Regions from separate parts of the Diaphorobacter sp. B2A2W2 genome, predicted to be linked through region 1. Evidence: riboswitches for the same ligand, from Rfam matches in the RefSeq annotation. Region 1 holds a riboswitch; the other holds the start of a gene.
What was found. Region 1 has a riboswitch for cobalamin ahead of bluB (5,6-dimethylbenzimidazole synthase). Riboswitches for the same ligand answer to the same signal wherever they lie in the genome.
Positions count from the first base shown of each region.

Region 1 (11,863 bases):
GTCAAAGGCAATGCCGTCGCCCTGTTGCAGCAGGGCCATGATGGCGCGACGGCTGAAGCACGTCCCCACGCCCGCGCTTGGCACCTGGCCGACCAAGGCCTCGCGCACCACGATGTCCTTGCCGTGCAGCTCCGCAAACTCGTCAAGGTAGTGCCCGCCGGTGAAATCGTTCCAGGGCCGCTCCAGCGGGTACACGGGCAGCTGGATGAGGTCCTTGCGGTTGACCAGGTAGTTGAACAGCCGCAGTTCCAGCTTGGAGAGCACGTCCTCGGCATCGTGCAGGATGAAGCCGGCAAAGCGCACGCCAGAACGCTTTTCGAACTGCAGGATGGCGTCCACCACATTGTTCAGGCAATCGGCCTTGCTGGTCGGTCCGGGACGCGCGCAGACCACCGTGTGCACGTTGGGAAAGCGTGCACGCACCTGCTCCACGTCGGCATGCGTTTGCGGGTCGTTGGGATAAGTGCCGATGAAGATGTGGTAGTTCTCGTAGTCCAGCGTGGTGGCGGCCAGTTGCGCCATCTGGCCAATCACGCCGTGCTCCTGCCAGGCGGGCACCATGATGGCCAGCGGCTTCTCCTCGGCGTCGTAGAGCGTCTTGTAGTTCAGCGGCGCGTGGCGTGCGTACACCGTGAAGGCGCGCCAGACGCGGCGGACCCAGTAGGCGATATCGATGAACAGGTCATCCAGGCTGCTGATGAAGATGACGACAGCCACCCCGATCGCCACCATCTTGAGCAGGTAGAGATAGGCGGTAAAAACATCTATCCAGGACATGGTGCGGCTCCTCTAGACACTCAGGGCCGCAACCGCGGGCGCAGCCGCATGTGCGGGCGCGGGCGCGGGCGCGGGCGCCAGCATCTGCTCCAGCCGTGCCACGATGCGCTGGGACGCATGGCCATCCCCAAAGGGGTTGGCTGCGGCCTGCATGCGGCGGTAAGCCTCTCCGTCGTCCATCAGATGGCGCACGGAGCGCACGATCAACTGGCGGTCGGCCCCAACCAGCGCGGCGCAGCCCGCATCGATGACCTCCGGCCGCTCGGTTTCTTCACGCAGTACCAGCAGCGGCACCTTGAAGGTCGGCGCCTCTTCCTGCAGACCACCCGAGTCCGTGAGCAGCAGCCAGGCATCGGCGATCGCCTGCTGCATGGCCAGGTAGTCCAGCGGCGCCGTCAGGCGCACATTGGGCAGCGCACCCAGGTGCCGGTGCACGGGGTCGCGTACCACGGGATTGAGGTGCACCGGGAACAGCACGGTCATCCACGGGAACTCGCGGGCGATGTCGGCAATGGCCGCACACACGTTGTCGATGTCAGGCCCCCAGTTCTCGCGCCGGTGCATGGTGACGAGGATATGGCCGCGACCTTGCACACGACGGCGGATGTGATGGCGCTCGCACACCCACAATTGCGCGTCCACCACCGTATTGCCGGTCACCAGGATGTCGCGCGAGGCGATCCCCTCACGCTCCAGCGCCTGCGCTGCACGCAAAGTGGGCGCGAAGTGCAGGCGGCTGATGCGGCTGATCATCTGCCGCAGTCCTTCCTCGGGGAACGGGCGGCGCAGGTTGTAGGTGCGCAGCCCAGCCTCGACATGCAACACCGGCAGGCCATGGGAGAAACCCGCCAGCGCTCCCTGGAACGCGCTTTCGGTGTCGCCCTGCACGATGACGGCGCTCCAGGACTGCTGCCCCATCACGCCTTCCAGTTGGCGGCGGCACCCGAGGCTGAAATCCAGGAGCGTGCTTCCCTGGCGCTCGAGCACATGGTCGGGCCGGATATCGAAGCAGTCCAGCATCTGCACGGCCATGTCGCTGTGCTGGCCGGTGTGCAGCCACACGGGGCGAACACTTTGCGCGCCTCGCAGGGCGTGATATACCGGTGCCAGCTTGATGATCTCGGGGCGCGTGCCGGAAATGATCAGGACGGGAGCGGGCTGTTCATCGATGCAAGTCATAAGGTGCCTCTCTTCCCCTTCAACCTATCGATCAGCAGCCCCCGGGGGCCACTGCCGCGTAGCCGCTGGCATCACGCGCCGTGATTTTCACGCACCCTTACCAGGGTTTCAATAGGTCACTTGGTAGAGAAGATTCTTACTACTTTTTCATCAATTGGCAAATTCGATCGATAGTATTTAACTATTTACCCGGTGCGTGATAGGACGGCTTCTGGTTGCACAGCCCCTTCGAATTCCTCATGCGCCCATCCTGAAGATGGCAAGTGCCGGCAAGACACTTAGCGCATCGCTCCGTCCACCCCGGCCGCTTGAAAACTCGCCATCTCGCGCAGCACGCGGCATGCCGACTCCAGCAACGGCCAAGCCAGAGCGGCACCTGAGCCTTCTCCCAAGCGCAGCCCCAGGTCCAGCAGCGGCTGCGCCTGCAAAGCCTGCAGCATGTGGCCATGGCCCCGTTCGCCGGAGCGATGGGCAAACACACAGCGCTGCAGCACGGCAGGCGCCAGGCGCACGGCCACCAGCACAGCCGCGCAGGTGATGAAGCCGTCGACCACGATCACACGACGCTCGGCGGCGGCCTGCAGCACGGCGCCGGTGAGCGTGGCGACTTCAAAACCACCCAGGGCGGCCAGGGCCTCCAAGGGCTGCGTAGCACCGGCGTTGGCCGCCAGCGCCTGCTCCAGCACGGCCTGCTTGCGCGCGATGCCTGCCGCATCCAGTCCCGTACCGGCACCCGTGCACTCGGCCAGCGGCACGCCTGCCAGACGCGCCAACAACAGCGACGCCACGGACGTGTTGCCGATGCCCATCTCGCCCAGCAGCAGCGCGTTGCCGGGCATGGCGCGCACGATATCCATGCCGTTGCGCAGCGCCTGGGCGCACTGCGCCTCGGTCATCGCAGGGCCGACGCTCGCGTCCTGCGTGCCCGCCGCCACACGGCAGTGCACCAGACGGGGCGCACCGGGGACGGCGTCGCGTGCGGGTACTTCGCGCGCCACGCCACAGTCGGCCACGGTGAGCTGAAGGCCGTGCTGGCGCGCCAGCACGCTTACGGCTGCGCCGCCTGCCAGAAAGTTCTCGACCATCTGCCAGGTCACGTCGCTCGGATAGGCCGATACGCCCTTGGCCGCCAGGCCATGGTCGCCCGCGCACACCAGCATCTGCGGCGCCTGCAGCATCGGTGATTCGGTACCTTGGATCTGGCCCAGACGGAGGGCGAGTTGCTCCAGGCGCCCCAACGCACCCAGTGGTTTGGTCTTGTTGTCCAGCTTGTGCTGCAGGGCCTGCGTCAGCGGCAGATCGGTGAGGTCAGCAACGAAAGGCAGGTCAATGATCATGGCGTGTTTCGATTGTCAAAAAAAGGTCCAGCGCGGCCCCGACTCACGGGGCGCACATCAAGAGGTGGCCGTATTGCGGGGCGGGCCCCATGCGTTGTGGCTGGCTTATGCCGGTGCGGTCTGGCGACTGCACTGCGCCGCAGCTTGGTCGCACCGCAGATGCGCGATGAGCGGCTGCTGGTCGTCGCGCTGCCCCCATTGCTCGAAGTACACCAGGTCTTCCACGGGCAGGCGCGGAAGCCAGCCAGCGGTTTCCAGTTCGGGCTTGGCGTGGAAGTGGCTGACGTAGCCGACACACAGGTAGGCGATGGGGGTGATGCCTTTGGGAATACCCAGCGCCTGCTGCAGGTCGGCCTGGTGAAAGATGCTCACCCATCCCACCCCAAGCCCCTCGGCGCGCGCGGCGAGCCACAGGTTTTGCACGGCACAGACGCTGCTGTACAGGTCCATGGTTTTCATGTGGGTACGCCCAACCACCACCGGACCGGTGCGCTCGCGGTCGCACGTGATGCAGATGCCGATGGGCGACTCCAGAATGCCCTCGAGCTTGAGACGCTGGTATACCGCGCGCTTGTCGCCCTCGAACATACCGGCCGCTTCGGCATGGGCCTTGGCGAAGGCATCATGCACCCGGCGCTTGGTGTTCTGCGAACGGACCACGAGGAAGTTCCATGGCTGCATGAAGCCTACGGAAGGTGCATAGTGCGCCGCGGTCAGGATGCGGCTGAGCACCTCGTCCGGTACCGGGGTGGGCAGAAACTGCCCGCGCACATCACGGCGTGAAAAAATGGTGTGGTAAATGGCGTCGCGGGCCTCTTGCGTAAAGGCGTGAACGCTTAGCGTGGCTTGCGCCTGCGCGGTATTCATGGCAGTCCCCTGTGCGTGAATAGGTCGCACGCTGCCTGGCCTTGCAGCGCGATGAACGTTCAGGCCGGTCTTCTGGCTTGGATTCATCTGACCCGCCGCGCCTTCCCGGCCTTGGCGGCCAGTGGCATTGAGCGGGGGTCATCTTCCTTACAGCGTTGGGCACGCGGCGGACTCCAACCGCCTTCCCGATTCTCCCTTTGCCTTGCGACAGCGGGCACCTGAGGACGGGGATGATAACAACCGCAGTTATCGTCCTTTACTGCACAGCGAGGGCATCCAACACCCCAGGCTCGAAGTGCCGTGCGATGCCGGCGGCCAACCCCTCAAACACCGCATCCAGCGTCGGAGCATCGGCACCGAACAGTGCCCGCAGCACGGCTGCGTCCTCGAACAGGCCATGCAGGTACAGGCCCAGCACATTGCCCCCGGGGTTCTGCCACGCCAACCCGGGAATGAGTTCGCGCGCCACATCGCCGCTGGCTGCCATGGCCGGGTGCTGAGCAGTCTGGCCGTGGTGGATTTCGTAGCCTTGCACAGCCACGCCGGCGAGATGCCGCCAGGCACCTTGTACGGCGCCGAAGCACTGGCGCGTGGGCCGCACGGTCTTGGTGGCCTCGAAGCTCGTCACCAACGGCAGCAGGCCCAGGCCGGGGCCATTGCCGTCTACCCCCACGGTGTCGATCAACGCCTCGCCGAGCATCTGTAGCCCACCGCAGACTCCCAGCACACGGCCACCGCGTGCCGCATGCGCAGCAATCGCCGCGTCCAACCCCTGTGCGCGCAGCCAGGCCAGGTCAGCCGCCGTGGCCTTGCTGCCGGGCAGGACGATCCAGTCGGCGCCCTCCACATCCGCGGGGCTGCGCGCCCAGGACAGACGCACACCCGGCACATTTTTGAGCGGCTGGAATTCGTCCAGATTGCTGATGCGCGGATACGCCACCACGGCGATGCGCGTATGCACGGCACCCGCGGCGGTGGAGCGCATGTCGAACACGCCGTCCTCCTCGGGCAGGCCGTGGTTCCACTGCATCGGAATGGTGGCGACGACGGGCACTCCGGTCTTGTCCTTCAGCATTTGCGGCGCGGGCGCCAGCAGTGCCTCGTCGCCCCGGAACTTGTTGAGTACGAAGCCTGCGATGAGCGCGCGTTCTTCCTCGGGCAGCAACGCCCATGTGCCAAACAGGTGGGCAAAGGCGCCGCCGCGGTCGATATCCGTCACCAGCAGGCAGCGCGCCTCAGCATGGCGCGCCACGCGCATGTTGACCACGTCGCTGGCGTGCAGATTGATCTCGGCCGGCGAGCCCGCGCCTTCGATGACCACCACGTCGTTCTCTGCCCGCAGTGCGTCCAGCGCCGCCGCGATCTGCGGCCACACACGCTGGCTACGGCCGCGCCATGGCAGTTGCGAAAGCTCATCGCTCACCTGTCCCAGCAGCACCACCTGGCTCTTCGTGTCGGCTTCGGGCTTGAGCAGCAGCGGGTTCATGCGCACGTCGGGCACGGCCCGCGCTGCCAGCGCCTGGAAATACTGGGCACTGCCAATCTCGCCGAACTGGTCGCCCGGTGCAGCCACCACGCGCGCGTTGTTGCTCATGTTCTGCGCCTTGAAAGGCGCCACCTTCAGGCCCTGGTTGCTGTAGTAGCGGCACAGCGCGGTGGCCAGCCAGCTCTTGCCCGCGCCGCTGGTGGTGCCCAGCACCATGACGCAGCGCGCCGGCCCGGGTCGGGTCTTGTTCATTGCGATTCCTTGTAGAGGCGCCACGATACCTCCAGCGCCCGCTGCGACTGCGGTGGCAACACGCCCAGGCGCACATGCCCGGGCAGGCCAAACGAGGTGCAGTCGCGCAGCTTGACGCCGCGCGCGCGCAGCCATTGCAGGAAGGTCCCTACATCCTGCACCGGCGGACATGCCGTGAAGAAGTTGGCGAGACTGCCCGGCGCAACGGCCCAGCCCAGGGCCGCGCACAGCGCCAGTTGCGCGGCCTTCCATTCGCGCAGGGGCGCCAGCGATTGCGCTAGCCATGCCTGCGTATCCGGCCGGACCCAAGCCGCCAACAGGGCAACACCGTCGGCACCAACCGGCCAGGAGGCCGCCAGCGCCTGCACAGCGGCGACACTGCCATCGGCGACCGCGGCACTCGGCGCAATGGCATAGGCCGCGCGTACGCCGGTCAGGCCCAGCGCCTTGTTGGGCGTCCACATCTGCCAGGCGGCATCAGGCGCTACGGCGGCGGCTCCCTCCAGGCGCAGGGGTGCATAGGCACAGTCCAGTACGCGCAACACGCCGACAGGGGCCGGGGCGCACCACGCCGTCAGTGCAGCATCGGTCGTTCCCAACGGGCTGGCGGGCTCGCACGCCCAGTGCAGCGCCGGCTCAGAAGAAGGTGTGTGGCGGCAGTCCAGCTCCCACACCTGGGCCGCGCGGGTGTAGTCGCCGTAGCCATGCGCGGGCACAGCGACCTGGCGCACGCCGCTGCGTGCCGCGTGCGCGGTGACGCGATGAATGAACTCGCTGGCGCTGGCGGCGAGCACCACGCGCTGCACCGCCACGCCGTGGAACGTGGCAATCTGCGCGCGCAGCGCGGTGTAGGCCGGGTCGGGGTAGTGGGTGAAGTCACTCTGCCGGAGCGCCACGATGGCCTGCGGACAAGGACCGCAGGCGTTGGCGTTGGTGGAGAAGTCATGCAGCGGCACGCCCAGCGCATCCGGGCCGCCGTGCTGTGGCGCATGGTCAGACATGGGTGTGCACTATAGCTATCAATAACAGAGCTGTTACCGCAAGCACCACAAGCGCTAGCAGTGTTTTTGATGCCAAATGCACCGCACGCTGCGTGTCCGCGGCCTGGGGCGCACGCCCGGGGGCGTTCAACACGTACACACCAGGTTTGGACAGGCGCACCCCCAACGCCAGCGCCATCGCCCCCATGGGCCACCCGCCGTTGGGCGACGGCGTGAGACGCGACTGCGCGCGCAGATCAGTCCAGCGGGCGCCTTTGCCACGCGACACACCCCACAACAGCACCGCCGTGATGCGCGCGGGCAGCCAGGACAGCACATCGTCCGCACGCGCCGTCCACTTGCCCGCCCATTTCCAGTAGCGCCCACCGCGCATGCCGGGGTATCCCCACATCGCGTCGGCCGTATTGGCAAAGCGGTAAAGCGCCGCACCGGGCAGGCCCAGCAGCACGAACCAAAACAGCGGCGCAATCACGGAGTCGCTGAGGTTTTCGGCCAGGGATTCAATGGCGCTCTCGCGCACGGCCGCCGCATCGAGCCCTTGCACATCACGGCTGACCAGCCAGGACAGTCGCTCGCGCCCCGCATCTAGCGACTGCGCCAGCGCATCTTCCACCGCCAGCACTTCCCCGCGCAGCATGCGCCAGGCCAGCATAGGTTTCAGCAGCAATCCCACTACGAGCGCTGCACCCCAGACGGGAAGCAACGCGATGGCGACCCACTGCAAAGCGCCGGATACTATTAAAACGATAGCTGCTAGCGCACACCAGACAAGCGTTGCAGCGCAAAAAGACCGCATATCCCGGCCTGTGGCCTGCAGCGGCGCGATGCGCATCCCTGCCCACCCCAGCACCCGCCCCATCCACACGACGGGGTGAAAGGCAGCGGGGGGCTCGCCCCAGCGGCCGTCGATGGCCAGCGCCAGCAGCAGGGCGCAAGCCAGGAGGAAAGGATCCAGAGTCCAGAGCGGCATGGGGCGAGCCTAACGTGAATACAAGCGATACACGGAAGCCGCGCGGTTCGCGCTAACTCATGCTTTGTCGGACACCGGATCTGCTGACCACACGTTTCAATGCGCCGTCTGTCGGCACTAACCCCCCGCTCATCCTTCGTTCCAAACACATGCAATGAATTCTGCCTAGCATGCCGGCATGCAACTCCCGCACGCACCTTCCAGACAGCACTGGCCTCAGACTGCCGAACGCGGTTTCACCGTCATCGAGCTGATGGTGGTGGTGACCATCATGGCCGTCCTTGCAGCGCTTGCTACGCCTAGTTTCACTCCGATCATTGAAGGATGGCGCGTGCGGCAGGCAGCCAACGGCCTGGAATCCACACTGTATTACGCGCGATCCGAAGCTATCAAGCGGGGGGGCAATGTCGTCATACAGAAGTTGCCCAACAGCACGAGTTGCACGACAGCTAATGTGAACGACTGGAACTGCGGCTGGCAAGTTTTGTCCTGCAGCAGTATCAACGCCAGCGGCACCTGCGCTGACCCTGAAGTGCTTCAGAGCTTTGAAACACCTGCCAGGCTAGAGGTCACGCGAAGCAGCGGTGGCGAGCGCATTCAACTCAACCGCTGGGGCTTGGTGGATGGCACCTGGCTTGGGTTCAGTCTGGTTCCACTGGGCAAGAGCCTTTCCAACTCCGCCGCACGAGGCGTCTGCATGAGCTCGGGCGGGCGAGTCCGAATCATCCCCCCCGAGGATATCCCTTGCACCGGGTAACACCCATGAAAACACCTTTTCCAACCCAACGCCAGCGCGGGATCACACTGATCGAGTCCCTGGTCGCTATTGTCATTGCTGCCCTGGGCATCCTGGGCATCCTTGGCGTGCAATTGCGTACTTTGAGCGATACGCAAACGACAGTACGACGGGCGCAGGCTATACGCTTGATTGAAGATCTGAGCGAGCGCTTGAAGGTACACCCCAATGCTCTAGGCAACGTGGGCGACTACACCTCCGGTTATACCGATCTACCCACCACTGGCGACTGCGCAAGCGCCGCATGCACCCGCGATCAACTGGCGAACTACGACCTGCGCGTATGGAAGCAGGCCGTCGCCAACACCCTTCCCCTGGGCCGTGCCAGCATCTTCACGGCTGCCGCCGAGCCCGCGGCGGGTAATCAGCGCCAGCTTGGCGTGATCATCGCCTGGCGCGAGAACGAACGCAGCACCGAAGACGCCTACAAAGACGAGATCAACGCCAGCAAGATCAAGCAGAGCGACGGATCGTTTGCCGATGCCACGGGAGGCGGCACAAATACTTGTCCCGATGGTTTTACCTGCCACCTGCAATACATCCCCGTTTCTGCGCGCTGCGCACCCTATCTGGGTGGAGGCTTCACGCAGTATTTCTGCCCGGGGGCCTGACACATGCGTACCCAAACTATCCTTTCAGCGGCCGGTCCATTGAAACAGCGTGGTGTCACGCTAATCGAACTGATGGTCGGCCTTTCGATCGGCCTGTTAGTAGTGGCAGTGGCCCTCGGCGCGCTGATGGTCTCGCGTGGTGTGACAGGCACTGTCAGCGACGCCAGCGGCATACAGCAACAAGCCTCTTATGCCATGCGCATCATTGGGCAGCAATTACGCCAGTCGGGTTCGTTATTTCTGGATCTGAATCCCAGCGGCGCCACTACCGAGGCTGCAGGCAGCCTGGCTCTTGTTCCGGTGGGGTTTGTGGCCACGATCGGCACCCCTGGTGGAGGTTTGGACACATTCGATCCGGCTACCAACGCACTTGGCGGAACTGCCAGCCCGGTAGCACTCACCGCGGGCTACAGCCGCTATATGGAGCCCCTGTTTCCTGGCGGCACGGCCCAGTACACCGGACGCAATTGTCTGGGCGGGCCGGCCGATACCAATACCACTCATCAACGAATCGAAAGCACCTTCTCCTTGAATGGCAGTGAACTGCGCTGCAGAGGCAACGGTGCGACGGCCCAACCCCTCGTGCAAAACGTTGCCAATTTCCAGGTGCGCTACCTGCTACAGGACAACACATCCACGCCGGGCAACCCACAAATCCGCTATTTCACGGCGGACAACATCCCAGACGCCGACGGCAATGGCCAACCCGACTGGTCTCGAATACAAGCCGTGGAGGTTTGCCTAGTACTCTACGGCAACGAGGCCATCGACATGCCCCCAGGCAGTAGCTACACGGACTGCGACGGTTCTACGCAGGTCAACATGACTTCTCTGACCGGAGCGCGCGCGCGGCGCATGCACATCCCGTTCCGTAACGTTTTTCAATTGCGCAGCCAAGGGCTGGTCGGCTCCGCGCTTTAACTTTTCATCACCATGCCACACGTGCCATACACCGTGCGTCGCTTCCAAGACGGAGTTGCGCTCTTCACGGTCATTGTGTTCATCATGCTCTCGATGCTACTGGCCCTGTGGGCATCGCGCACCTCGCTCTTTAATGAGATGGTAGTGAGTAACGATGCCGACTACCAGCGTGCCTTCGAAGCCGCGCAAGCCTTGCTGCAAGACGCCGAACTGGACATCCGCGGTGAAAACCCGAACGGGAGCATGTGTGTCGGCGCTGGAAACGTGTGCCGCACGGCCACGGCAGAAAAAATTCCGCTGGAGGCGAAGGACATTGGTCCGCTACTAAGCAGCCTGGAGGCCCACCTCGGCCAATGCCGTAATGGTTTGTGCGCCAAGCGCACCGGCAGCCAGGATTTTTGGAATAACAAGGACAGTACCAAAGGCATCACGTTCGGGCAAATGACGACGGCCCGGGCGGACGGTACAACCGCCGGTGCGCGCTACGGGCAGTTCACGGGCGCGCAGTGGGAGAGTTCAAGTGACAAACCTATTAATCCCATTTTGGCAGATCGCTCCTCCTCCGGAAGGGGAGGTTGGTACTGGATTGAAGTATTGCCCTATGACGAAAGCAGCAAAAATTCTGGAGTGATCGTAGGCACAGCCAACAATCTGCTGCCATTGAACCTGACACCTAGTGTCATCTACCGTATTACAGCCGTGGCCCAAGGTCTCAAGTCCAGCACTCAAGTGGTATTGCAACAGTCATACGCACAGCAAAAGCTCAAGGATTAATTTTCGTTATTAACGAATGAGCATCACGCATTTGTTCCGCAAGTGCCTAACGCAGTATTCAACTTCAAATGTCATCCAACAGGAGGGCACCCATGATTCGCAAAACTACGCCCCATTTCCGCAAGACCTTGCTAGCGCTGGCCGCCAGCGCCGCGCTGGCGCCGCATGGCGCATGGGCTTTGGACCTTGCAACCGCGCCACCTGGTACTAAAGAGCCTTATGTCACGCCTAACGTCATCATTTCAGTGGATGACTCGGGTAGTATGGGCTACCGTCTGGACAGCGAAAGCAGCAGCAACGTATCCAATACTTCGGTACCGAATGCCGATGGGTCATGGCCCGTCAACGCAAAGCGCATCAACGTGCTGAAGTACGCACTGATCGGTAACAACGGCGCGGGCGGCGTCTTCCGCGACACCACGCTGCTGCCGGACGGGAAAATCCGCCTTGCATGGCAAGCGATGTGGAACAACGGTAAGGCTTCTGGAGCGAGCAGCGTGAATAGCGCCAGCATGAATACCAACTCCATGCGGCCGTTGGAAGCCACGCACCGCGCCAACTTTGTGAGCTTCGTTAATGGCCTGGTGGCAAACAACGGCACGCCATCGCACAAGATGTTCAGCCAAGCCGACGCCTACATGCGACAGCCGTTGAGCGAAAACAGCCCTTGGGCATCCAAGCCTGGCACTACGGGAGCCCCTTATCTGGCTTGCCGCCGCAGCTACCACATCATCATGACGGACGGCCGGTGGAACAACACCCCTTCCACACCAGGCCAAACCGACAACGCCAACAGCTTAACCCTGCCTGATGGAACGGTATTTGGTGGTTCTACTGCTGCAGCTAGATCCAAGACTGCCTTGTATCGCGACTCCTACACCAACACCCTGGC
Region 1 is NZ_JBWZOR010000002.1:299,911-311,773, reverse strand. It holds gene nfrB (cyclic di-3',5'-guanylate-activated glycosyltransferase NfrB) at 1-777, opposite strand, end outside; gene wecB (non-hydrolyzing UDP-N-acetylglucosamine 2-epimerase) at 790-1,956, opposite strand; gene cobT (nicotinate-nucleotide--dimethylbenzimidazole phosphoribosyltransferase) at 2,235-3,293, opposite strand; gene bluB (5,6-dimethylbenzimidazole synthase) at 3,399-4,160, opposite strand; cobalamin riboswitch at 4,206-4,397, opposite strand; gene AC1PPL_RS04655 (cobyric acid synthase) at 4,417-5,898, opposite strand; gene AC1PPL_RS04650 (aminotransferase class I/II-fold pyridoxal phosphate-dependent enzyme) at 5,895-6,899, opposite strand; gene cbiB (adenosylcobinamide-phosphate synthase CbiB) at 6,892-7,869, opposite strand; gene AC1PPL_RS04640 (GspH/FimT family pseudopilin) at 8,048-8,626, shown strand; gene pilV (type IV pilus modification protein PilV) at 8,632-9,276, shown strand; gene AC1PPL_RS04630 (PilW family protein) at 9,280-10,197, shown strand; gene AC1PPL_RS04625 (pilus assembly PilX family protein) at 10,210-10,971, shown strand; gene AC1PPL_RS04620 (pilus assembly protein) at 11,064-11,863, shown strand, end outside.

Region 2 (11,863 bases), on a different contig from region 1:
GGCCCGTCAGGCATACGTGCACGTCCTTGGGCCGCGCCGCCAGGGTGTCCAGCACCTCCTGCAGTGGCAGCCAGCCATAGATCAGGGGATAGGTGATTTCGTCGAGCACAACGAGGAAGTTCTCACCCGACAGGATGGCTGCACGGGCCTTGGCCCAGCCGTCGCGCGCCAGTTGGGCGGAGTGGTCCAAGTCCTTGCTCTTCCAACTGAAGCCGTCCCCCAGGCCTTCGATGGGCAGGCCGATCTGCTCGAACATGCGGTGCTCGCCGAAGCGGGCGCTGGGCACCTTCATGAACTGGAAGACCTTCACGGCCTTGCCCCGGCCATGCGCGCGCAGCGCCAGGCCGAAAGCCGCCGTGCTCTTGCCCTTACCGTCGCCGGTGTTGACGATGACCAGGCCCCGGCGCTCGCCTTCGGCCTTGTCGTAGCGTTTCTCGGTGGGGGGAGTTTCAATCTGCATGCAATGCCTCAAGAAGAAGTTTTGGGAAATCAAGCCGTCACGTGAAACGATGGAGCACGCCGCGCCTGGAAGGCCGCATGTGGCGCACCAACTGCAGCGCCAGCTCCTCCATCGAGAGGCCGGGTGGCACGCGCAGAACGGTAATGCGGCAGGCGCCAGCGCTGCCAGGCTTGCATGAGCATGGCGCCGCGCATCCATAGGACACGGAGAAAGGCCAGCGCCACCCGCACGGGCGCGGGCCACAGCAGCACCTGCGCGACCTGGGGAAAACCGGCGTCCAAATTCATGCGTTCACACTCCATGCCCTCTGCGGTTGGCCGCCCGTCGCAAGGGGTTCAAGGGAAAAGGGGCGCAGCGCGTTCACCGCTCCATGCGGGGCAGCGCCATCCACAGGCCGTCGATCTCGCGCACCTGGATGCGCCGCTCGAACACCTGCTCCAGCGCGGCGTGCGTGGCCGCGCTCTGGCATGGCCCGTGGTGCACCACGCCGCCGGCGGCCATGATGAGCATGTCGTCGGCCTGCAGCGCGATGGATACCTCGTGCAGCACGCTGACCACGGTACCGCCCTGCCCCACCAGGTCGCGCACGGTGTGCAGCCAATCGGTCTGGTGCGGCGGGTCCAGGTTGGCCAGGGGTTCGTCCATGAGCAGCACCGGCGCCTGCACGGCCAGCGCGCGCGCCAGCAGCACGCGCTGGCGCTCGCCTCCCGACAGTTCCGACAGCGGACGGTCGCGCCAGTCCCACGCCTGGGTGGTGTGCAGCGCCTGCTGCACGGCGGCATGGTCGGCATCGCTGGCCGGCGCCATCCAGGCACGGTGCGGGAGGCGGCCGAGCATGGCCACGTCGTAGGCGGGCAGGTCTTCGGCGGCGGACTCGTTCTGGCCCAGCCAGGCCAGTTGGCGGGCGCGCTCGCGCGGGGGAATGTCGGCCAGCGCGCGGCCCAGCAACTGCACCCGCCCTTGCACACGCGCATGGCGCAGCAGGCCTGCCAGCACCTTGAGCAGCGTGGACTTGCCCGCACCATTGGGGCCGACCACGCTGGTCCAGCGGCCAGCGGGCAGGTCCAGGTCAATGTCGCGCAAGATAGAGGCATTTGCGATGCTGGCGCTTATCTGGCGTGCGCTAACAGCTATGTTCTTCATAGCGAGCTTCCCAACACCCGGCGGTGCATGAGCCACAGCAGGTAGCTGCCGCCCAGCGCGGCGGTGAGCACGCCCACGGGCAGTTCCTGCGGCGCCACCACCCAACGCGCCAGGATGTCGGCGGCCAGCAGCAGCACCGCGCCCATCAGGCTGGACAGCCATACATGCCACTGGTGGGTGACGCGCGCGATCGAGCGCACGAGGTGCGGCGCTGCCAACCCGACGAAGGCAATCAGCCCGGTGTGCGCCACGGCCGTGCCGGTGGCCAGGGCCAGCGCCAGCACCAGCCCAGCGCGCATGGGCACGATGGGCAGGCCCAGGCTGGCGGCCGTGGCTTCGCCCAGCATCAACCCGTCCAGCAGCCGCGACAACCCCCAGGCCGTGGCGGCACACAGCAGCCAGCCGCCAGCCATGATGGCGCAGGCCTGCCAGCCCACGAAGGCCGAACTGCCCATGGTGAAGACCTGCATCGGCTCCAGAATGGCGGGCTGCGCCACCTGGATCAGGTCGCGCGCAGCGCCAAGCACCACGCCCACGATCACGCCCGCCAGCAGCAGGCGCAGCGTGTGTTGCACACCACGGGCCAACACCAGCGTCAGCAGCACGGCGCCCGCAGCGCCCGCGAAGGCCAAGCCCGTCACGCCCAGTCGCGCCAGCCAGCTCGCCGTGCTGGGCGACACGCCCAGAACGGCCATGGCCACGGCGCCGCCCAGCGCCGCGCCCGACGCGCTGCCCAGCAGGTACGGGTCGGCCAGCGGGTTGCGAAAGAGCCCCTGGGCAATGGCGCCCGCCAGCCCCAGCAGCGCTCCGGCCAGCCATGCGCCCAGCGTGCGCGGCAGGCGGATGTCCCACACGATCTGCTGCGCCAGCGGGTCGCCCCGCAGGTTCAGCAAGCTGCCAAAGCCCGTGCTGCCGACGCTGGCGCCGAGCAGCAGCAGCGCCACGCTGGCGGCCAGCAGCCACAGGCCCAGCCAGCGCGCGCGGCGGCCGCTGGCGTCGGGGTGCAAGGAGGTGGCATAGGTTGCTGGCATGGCGGTGGTCGCCACCATGGTAGAGGGCTGCGGGAGGCGCGCGCTCATTCGTACTTCTCCGCCAGGCAGCGGGCCATGATGCGCGCGGCCTCGGCCATGCGCGGGCCGGGGCGCACCACCACGTCTGACAGTTCGGGGCCGAAGTCGCACACGCGGCCCGCCTTGACCGCGGCCAGGTGGTTCCACCCCGGGTATTGGGTCATGGGTTGCATGCTGCGGTTGGCCACCATCAGTACGTCGGGCTGTGCGCGCAGGACGAACTCGGGATTGAGACGCGGAAAGGGCCCCAGCTCGGGCGGGACCACGTTGCGCGCGCCCAGGCGCACCAGCGTCTCGCTGATGAACGAACTGGCCCCCGCCGCATAGGGGCCGCGGCTGACCTCGAAGAACACCCGCGCCCCGCGCGCGCGCTGCGGCAGCGACTGCGCGGCGGCCTGCACGGCGGCATCGATCACGCGCCACACGCGCTCCGCGCCGTGCTCCGGCGGCACGGCCAGCAGTTCACCCAGCACCCCCAGCACGCGGCGCACGTCCGCATGGGTCTTGTGGTCCAGCGCCAGCACCTTCACGCCCAGCGCCTCCAGCCGGTCGCTGACGCGGCTGCTGACCGACAGCAGTACCACGTCCGGGCGCAGCGCGACGATGGCCTCGATGTTCGGGTCCAGCCCGCCACCCACCTGGGGCAGGCGCCGCACGGACGCGGGCCAGTTGGAGTAGCGGTCCACCCCCACCAGGCGCTCACAGCGCTGCAGCTCGCACACGCTCTCGGTCAGCGACGGCAGCAGGCTCACGATGCGCTGGGGCGGCTGGTCGAACCGCAGCGCGCGGCCCCGGTCGTCGGTGATGGTTACCGCGTGGGCGCTGGGCAAGGCCAGCAGCAGGCCCAGCATCCAGCCGGCGGCAGCAAGCTGGCGGCGCCAGCGAAGAGGCATCATGGTGCGTCCTTCAGGGTAAGCGGCAGGCCCGCCGCCATCAGCGTGACGCGCTGGCAGGCTGCCGCCGCGCGCTGGTTCAGGGCGCCCAGCGCGTCCACGAAGGCGCGCACTTCGCGCCCCAGGGGGATCACGCCCAGGCCGATCTCGTTGCCCACCAGCACCACGGGGCCGGGCGCGTGCGTCAACGCTTCAAAAAAGTGAGCTGCCTGCGCTTGCCAATCGCGCGCTAGAGGCTGTTTTTGCTCTACATCTTGGGGGTCGGCCGGCATGAGCCAGTTGGTGAGCCACAGGGTGAGGCAGTCCACGACGATCAGGGTCTGTGGGGTGCTGTGGCACGCCAGGGCGCCGGCCAGATCGCGCGGCTCTTCCACGGTCTGCAGGCCGGGCACACGCTCGGCACGCTCGCGCTGGTGGCGGGCAATGCGCGCACGCATCTCGTCGTCCCACGGCTGGCCGGTGGCCAGCAGCAGCGCGCGGTGTGCCGGCGCGGCCTGCAGCCACTGGCGCGCCAGCAGTTCGGCGCGGCGCGACTTGCCGCTCTTTTGTCCACCCAGGATGAGTTCACTGCGGGCGATGGTCTGCGGCGCCGCGTTCATGGCCCCGCCTCCGCACCCAGCAAGGCTGCGGTCGCCTGCGGGCTGGACGCAAACCATGCGTGGAAGTAACTCGCGTGGATGCTGCCGTGGCGGTACACGGCTTCACCGCCGTCCGGTGCCCCTGCATGGTCCGGACGCTGGGCGTGTGCGCACACGGCGGCCGGGCTGTCGGTGACCGAGTAGTGAAAGGTGTGGCCGCGCAACTCATGCGTGCCCATGCGCAGCGCGCGCGGCCCCAGCGCGGCCAGGCGCCGCTGCATGGTGGCATGACCCGGCAGCAGCCCCCACAGGGGCACGCGGCGCCCGTCGGCCAGGATGATGGACTCCAGCAGCGCCATCATGCCGCCGCACTCCGCCCACACGGGCCGACCCGCCGCCACGTGCGCCTGCAGGCCGTCGCGCATGGCCGTATTGGTGGCCAGCGCATCGGCGTGCAGCTCGGGGTAGCCGCCGGGCAGCCACAGCGCGTCGCAGGCCGGCAGCGCAGCGTCGCGCAGCGGCGAAAAGCGCACCACGCGCGCGCCCAGCTGCTGCAGGGTGTCGATATTGGCTTCGTAGATGAAGCAGAAAGCCTCATCCGCCGCCACGGCCACGGTGCGGCCGGCCAGCAGCGGCGTGATGGCGGCACGGCCCACGGGCGTGCCGCCGAAGTCCACCGCCCAGCGCTGCAGGTCCGCGGCGGACATGCGGCCCAGGGGCGTGCCGGCCAGCACATCGGCCACGGCGTCCAGCCGCTGCAGGGCATCGGGCAGTTCGTGCGCTGCCACCAGTCCCAGGTGCCGCTCGGGCAGAAGGCCACCAGGCTCCCTCCCGCCCGCAGCGTCACCCACGACCCGTGGCAGCGCACCCAGCCAGTCCGCAGCGTCGGCCAAGCCGTCCCGCAGCATCTGCGCATGGCGGTCGCCCGCCACGCGGTTGGCCAAGACACCGGCCCATGGCAGGCCCGCACGGTAGTGCCGCAGCCCATGCACGATGGCGCCCAGCGTGCCCCCCATGGCAGAGGCATCCACCACCGCAAGCACCGGTATGCCGAAGCGCTGCGCCAGGTCGCCCACGCTGTGTTCGCCGTCGAACAACCCCATCACCCCTTCGATGAGCAGCAGGTCTGCTTCGGCCGCCGCGGCGCGCAGGCGCTGCGCGCAATCTGCCGCGCCGGTCATCCACAGATCGAGCTGGTGCACGGGGGCGCCGCTGGCCAATTGGTGCCAGTGCGGGTCCAGGAAGTCGGGCCCACACTTGAACACCCGCACGCGCCGGCCTTGGCGTGTGTGCAGGCGCGCCAAAGCGGCGGTGACGGTGGTCTTGCCCTGCCCAGAGGCGGGCGCGGCGATGACCAGGGCGGGACAGCGGCTCATGGTGTGGCAGTCGGTGATGGCGTTACTGCGGCGCCCACTTCAGGCCCACGTAGAACGTGCGGCCGCCGGTGGCGTAGGTGCGCGCCAACTGGTAGTCCTTGTCGGCCAGGTTGTCGACGCGGGCCAGCAGCGTCACGTCGCGCGCCACGCGCTTGCTGGTGTAGAGGTTGAGCGTGGTGTAGCCGCCCAGTACGTTGGTGTTGGCCGCGTTGTCGTACCGGCGCGCAGATGCGTAGAGCTCTGCCCCCAGCGTCCAGCCTGCCACCAGGGTGTCGGCACCCAGCGTGGCGTAGCGCTTGGCACGGCGCGCCAGCAGTTTGCCGCTGTCCAGGTCACGCGGGTTCTGCCAGTCGATGGAGCCATGCAGCGACACGCCCGCGATGCGGTGCGCGGCCGACAGCGTCACGCCCTTGTACTCGGCGCGGCCCACGTTCTCGTAGCAGCCGAAGCTGGAATCACAGCGGCCCGCGGCGCCGAAATTGATGAGGTTGCTGACGCGGTTGCGGTACGCCACGACACCCACGCTGCTCTCTCCTTGCGTCCACCGCGCGCCCAGCTCCACGTTGCGCCCCTTCTCGGGCTGCAGGTCGGGCGCGCCGTATTCGCTGAAGCGGTGGTAGAGCGTGGGTGCACGGAAGGACGTGCCGGCCGCTGCGGTGACGCGCCACTGCGGCGTAATTGCGTAGCCATAGGACAGGCTGCCCGTGCTTTTGCCGCCGAACTCGCTGTCGTCGTCATAGCGCAGGTTGGCCTGCAGCGTATGGGCGCCCTGGTTCAGGCCATAGCCCAGCGCGAGCGCGTTCTGTGAGCGGTCACGCTGGAGGTCGCCCACGAACTCGGTGGCGGGGTTGTGCAGTTCGTCCTCGCGGCGCTCCAGCGCGGCTGTGAACAGATGCGCGCCCAGGCGCCACTCGTTTTGCAGCAGGTAATTGTGCAGCGTGGTCTCGGTCATGTAGAAGTTGGGCCGGGTGCTGTATTCACTCTGCCCCTGCGTGACCTGCAAGCGCGTGCTGTATACGTCGCTCCACTTGGCCAGCCATGCCAGGCTGGCCGTGCGCAACTGGTGGTGATTGCGGTCGTCGGCCGTTTTGCTGCCGTCGTACTGCGAGTTGAGGTTGCTGGCCAGCAGCGTGCCCTCCAGGCGATGGGTCGTGTCCAACTGCACGCCCAGTCGGGCATTGGCAGAGGTGCGGCGGTAGCCGTCTTCGTCCGGGTTGTAGGCGGAGCCTACGCGGGCACTGAAGCCATCGGCGCGCTCATGCGACAGCCCCAGCGCATAGTCCACCTGCTCGGTGCCGCCACTCACGCCGGCCTGCACCGTCCGCGTGCCCTGGTTGCCCAGGCCCACGCCCACGTAGGGCGCCGGCGCACCCTCGCCCTTTTTGGTGAAGAGCTGGATCACGCCTCCCATGGCATCCGAGCCGTACACAGCAGCCGCTGGCCCGCGCACGACCTCGATGCGGTCGATCTGCGACAACGGGATTTGCTCCCACACCACGCCGCCGGTGGATTGCGAGTCCAGGCGCACGCCGTCCAGGTACACGGCGGTAAAGCGCGACTCCGCGCCGCGCAGGTAGACGCTGCCATTGCTGCCCTGGCCGCCATTGCGCGTGATCTGCACGCCTGGCAGGCGCGAGATCACGTCAATGACGCCTACCGCGCCGCTGGCCTCGATGGTTTCACGGTCGATGACGGACACATCGGACACGATGTCGGCCAGCGGCCGGGCCACGCGGGTTGCCGTGATGACGGTTTCACGCAGTTGGGGTTCTGTGGCTGCCTGGGCCAGCAGGGTCTGGGACACGGCGGGGAAAGCGGCGGCCAGCGCCAGCGGCAGCACGGCGACGCGCGCGTGCACGGAAAGCGCACTCAAGCGCACATTGAACGGACGGGTGTTTGTCATGTGGGGCAAACAGAGAGATCGCCACGGCCGACCTCCCCGTCGGCACCTGGGCATAACGGCCCAGGTTTCACAAAAGGAAACGCGGAGCCACCTCGTTGGCCGGTATCCGGGCTGGCGGAACGCTCTGCATCGCCTTCCCAAACGCTTGTTCAAGGCGCTCAGTGGCTTGTCAATGAAGAGGGAGCCGAGGTACGGCTCATCCGCTGACCGTTGCGGGGGCAGCGCAGGCACAGGACACACTCCATGGCGGAGAGTCCCTCCCTGCTTCCCGTTGAACTGCGGCATGTGAACCACGCCGCGAGCACCAACTGCGCAATTTTACGATGGTTCGCACGCCGATCCCTACAATCGGCAGCGTATGGCCTCCCCCTCTTCCATCGACCAGATCGCCGAGCGCGTTGAGCGGCTGCTGCTGCGCCATGCCGAGTTGCAGCGCACCAATGCCCTGTTGGCGCAACAGGTCGCGGCGCTCACCCAGGAGCGCGATTCCCTCCAATCCCGCCTGCAGGCTGCCCGTGCGCGCGTGAACGCATTGCTGGACCGCCTGCCTGCCGAGCCCGAACTCCCCGGCACTGCCGAGACGAAAGACGCGCCATGAAGCAGATCGAGGTACAGATCCTCCAGCAAAGCTATCTCCTGGCCTGCCCGGACGGCCAGGAGTCGCGCCTGCTGGAGGCGGTCGAGCGCGTGGATACCGCCATGACGCGCATCCGTGACGCGGGCAAAGTACGCGCGCGTGAGCGCATCGCCGTGCTGGCGGCCCTCAACCTGGCTTTCGAGATCGCCGACCGCGAAGCCGCCGATTTGGCAGCCGCCTCAGCCCCTGCGCGCATCGTCCCCACCCCGGTCGCGCCGCACGTGCACGACAGCGATGAGCGCGTGCAGCAGTTGCTCCTGCGCCTGGACGAGGCGCTGGGCGAGGATGGGCGCCTCCTATAACCATTACGGTAAAAGCCTGGCCCCTGGCTGCACACGGGCGGCCCACTACAATGAACATGTCTGCGGTGCTGCCGGGCTTTATATTTCCTTGAACCAATGCTCATTGAGCACGGGCTTGGTACATCGCCCGGTGAGCGTGATCATCTCGCGTCAGATGAACCCAACGCCTGGCTGCCCTCGCCCACCTGAACCCCCGGTTCAGGATGCCGGTCCGGTGGCATTCGCAGACACCTTTTCTCCGGTAATCGCTTGCGCCCTCGCTCCGGGTGAGTGCCAGCGACCTCAATACCTGCTCAGAAAATCCGGCGCTCCGCGGCCAGCGCGCGCAACCCACCCATCTGCAAGGCACAGAGCAGACCTTGGTAGTCGTCGCACCGATGGCAAATATCCTGGCGTGGTTCGGGCGTTTCCCAGTCCTTCGGCAATCACGCCGACACGCAGCGCGCCCTCATACGCACGATGGCGCATCCAGTAAGGCAGCGATGTGTAGCTGGATTTCTCCACGTCGATGAGAACAGACTCGTCACTTCCGCTGGTATAGATCTGACAGCGATACGTCACGCCTGAGCGCCTCGGTTTGCGCCATTCGCTTGCCACGGCATGCTTCGCGGAGTCGCTGTGGTTCCAAAAAACGCTGTTTTCAGGGCACGCACCACGGCGCCGGCTGCCCATGGACAACCTCCATCCACAGCGCCCATGCACCCAGGGAAAAAAGCACGCCACCTGCCAGCCGAGACCCCCACGCCCCACCCTTCACGCCGATCCAAGCGCGAATGCGGCCAAAAGTCCACGGCCCCAGCACCAGCCATACACCGCTTCCTACGCCAAACAGGACCATGCACAAGGCTCCGCGGAGCACGCTTCCGCTGAGAGCGGCAGTCAACAGTGCGGTATACAGAAGGCCGCATGGCAGGAGCGCCCAGGCCACACCCGCGGTCAGGAGCCCGCCAGGCCGAGAGACCAAGGGCTTGACCTTCGCCCAGGCAGCACGCCCCGCCCGCTCAACCCACAAGGGCTGCTGCGCTTGCACCATCATCATCCCGCCCCACGCGAGGATGAGCACATGCATCAGCGTCCAAAGGGGGCGCAATGCCGAGGTGCTTTGCCCCAGCCATGCGAGTTGCTCCATGGCCAGCGCAACCACCGCCCCTGCGGCGCCGTAACCGATCAGGCGCCCCACGTGAAACTGCGCTACCCGTTGGAGGATTCCGCGGCGGGACGCCCATTGAATGGTGTGGGTGGCGTCCGGCGTGCCACCCAGCCCCGTAAGCGCCGCGCAGGGAACAGAACACATCGCCAAACAGTGAGCCCCTCCCATCAGCCCCATCAGGAAGGCCGTCGTGGCCAGCGCCCACAGCATGGGTCAAATAATCCGGGAAAAGCGAGCGCGGTTACGGTCAGCCTGCAGATACTTGTCGAACACCATGGCCACGCCGCGCACGAAATACCATCCCATGGGCGTGACTTCAACGCCCTCATCACTGATTTTCACCAAGCCCTGAGCCGCCATTTCTTGCAGTTGCTGTAATTCCGCATCGAAATAACTGCGGAAATCAATCAGCCAAGACTGTTCCAACGGCTCAAACAGCAATTCACCTTGGCACATCAACGCCATGATGACTGCGCGGCGCACCAAGTCGTCCTTGGTCAACGCCAGCCCGCGCACCACAGGCAAATGCCCCTGGTTAATGCAGTCGTAATACTCGTCCAGCGTTTTCACATTTTGGCTGTAAGTAGCGCCCACGCGCCCGATGGCAGAAACGCCCAGACCAATCAGGTCGCAATCGGGCTGCGTGCTATAGCCTTGGAAATTGCGGTGCAGCCTGCCTTGCCGCTTGGCCACCGCCAGCGCATCGTCAGGCAGCGCAAAATGGTCCATGCCCACGTAGACGTAGCCGGCTTCCTGGAACACATCAAGTGACCGGGCCAGCATGGACACCTTGGCCGAAGCCATGGGCAACTCGGCCGTGATGATGCGTCGCTGCGACTTGAAGCGTTCTGGCAAGTGAGCGTACGCATACAGCGCGATCCGGTCTGGCCGCAGCTCGGCTACCTGCTCCAAGGTGCGATCAAACGACTCCGGTGTCTGTCGCGGCAGCCCGTAGATCAAATCCACGTTCACCGATTCAAACCCGAGCTTCCGAGCCGCATCGACCAACGCGAACACCTTTTCGGCAGGCTGAATGCGGTGCACGGCCTTTTGTACTTCAGGGTCGAAATCCTGCACGCCAAAGCTCAGGCGATTGAAACCCAGCTCCGCCAACAATCCCAGCCGCGCTTCATCCACGGTCCGGGGGTCCACTTCTATGGAGTACTCCCCCCCCGGAACGAGGACGAAACTGCGCCTCAGCATGCCCATCAGTTCGCGCAAACCGTCATCCGTCAGAAAAGTAGGCGTGCCTCCGCCGAAATGCAGCTGGCTCACATGCTGACCCACACCGCAGTGCGCCGTATGCAGGTCGATCTCACGGCTGAGGTAACGCAAGTAGACCTCTGCCCGCTCTGGATGCCGGGTAATGATCTTGTTACACGCGCAGTAATAGCACAGCGATTCACAAAACGGGATGTGGACATAAAGCGACAAAGGCATCGCCTTGGCTACCGAACCCACGCGACGCTGCTGCAGCGCAAGGATGTATTCCCGCTCGCCAAAAGCCTCGACAAAACGATCAGCAGTCGGATAAGAGGTGTAGCGCGGCCCTGGGACGTCAAAGCGACGCAGGAGCTCTGTTGTAACAACGGTCATGACGGGATTCCTTGCACTTTCATATCACTGTGCCGTAGAGTCCCCCATGAGTCCTTGACGTTGATCAAGCGCCCATAAGGTCCTTGTGGCGACAATTTGACTTCGGCTCAAAGTCGTCCAACGGCCTACGGCATTCCATGTCTCCCAGCCGTTCAGAGGTAAGCTCAAGCCATGAACAGGGTTCCCATGCATACGAATCTCCAGACCATCAAAGTTGCCTGCTCAAACTGCAATCTGCGTGAGCTGTGCATGCCCGTGGGTCTGGACGACCAGCAACTCAAGCGCATCGATGACATTGTTGCTGTACGACGCAAGATCAAGCGTGGCGGCACGCTTTTCCGGAACGGTGAACCCTTCACATCCCTTTTTGCCATCCGCACCGGATTCTTCAAGACCTGTGTCGCCACCGAAGACGGTCGCGATCAAGTGACGGGTTTTCAAATGGCGGGCGAGATCATCGGCCTGGATGGCATCGTGAGCGACCGCCACACTTGCGATGCGGTGGCGCTTGAAGACGCCGAAGTATGCGTCATGCCCTTCGACCGTATTGAAGAGTTGTCGCGCGAAGTAACGGCACTACAGCACCATGTGCACAAGATCATGAGCCGCGAGATTGTTCGTGAGCATGGGGTCATGCTGTTGCTGGGGAGTATGCGTGCCGAGGAACGCCTTGCCGCATTCCTGTTGAATCTCGTACAACGCTTGCATGCCCGGGGTTTCTCACAATCCGAATTGGTGCTGCGCATGACACGCGA
Region 2 is NZ_JBWZOR010000008.1:86,451-98,313, reverse strand. It holds gene cobO (cob(I)yrinic acid a,c-diamide adenosyltransferase) at 1-460, opposite strand, end outside; gene AC1PPL_RS13875 (hypothetical protein) at 490-747, opposite strand; gene AC1PPL_RS13870 (ABC transporter ATP-binding protein) at 821-1,603, opposite strand; gene AC1PPL_RS13865 (FecCD family ABC transporter permease) at 1,600-2,634, opposite strand; gene AC1PPL_RS13860 (ABC transporter substrate-binding protein) at 2,679-3,569, opposite strand; gene AC1PPL_RS13855 (bifunctional adenosylcobinamide kinase/adenosylcobinamide-phosphate guanylyltransferase) at 3,566-4,165, opposite strand; gene AC1PPL_RS13850 (cobyrinic acid a,c-diamide synthase CobB) at 4,162-5,520, opposite strand; gene AC1PPL_RS13845 (TonB-dependent receptor domain-containing protein) at 5,543-7,423, opposite strand; cobalamin riboswitch at 7,504-7,747, opposite strand; gene AC1PPL_RS13840 (hypothetical protein) at 7,782-8,021, shown strand; gene AC1PPL_RS13835 (cell division protein ZapA) at 8,018-8,362, shown strand; RNA gene ssrS (6S RNA) at 8,417-8,596, shown strand; gene AC1PPL_RS13825 (sulfite exporter TauE/SafE family protein) at 9,003-9,722, opposite strand; gene hemN (oxygen-independent coproporphyrinogen III oxidase) at 9,726-11,108, opposite strand; gene fnr (fumarate/nitrate reduction transcriptional regulator Fnr) at 11,280-11,863, shown strand, end outside.
Region 2: another riboswitch for cobalamin. It lies ahead of AC1PPL_RS13845 (TonB-dependent receptor domain-containing protein); the one in region 1 lies ahead of bluB (5,6-dimethylbenzimidazole synthase).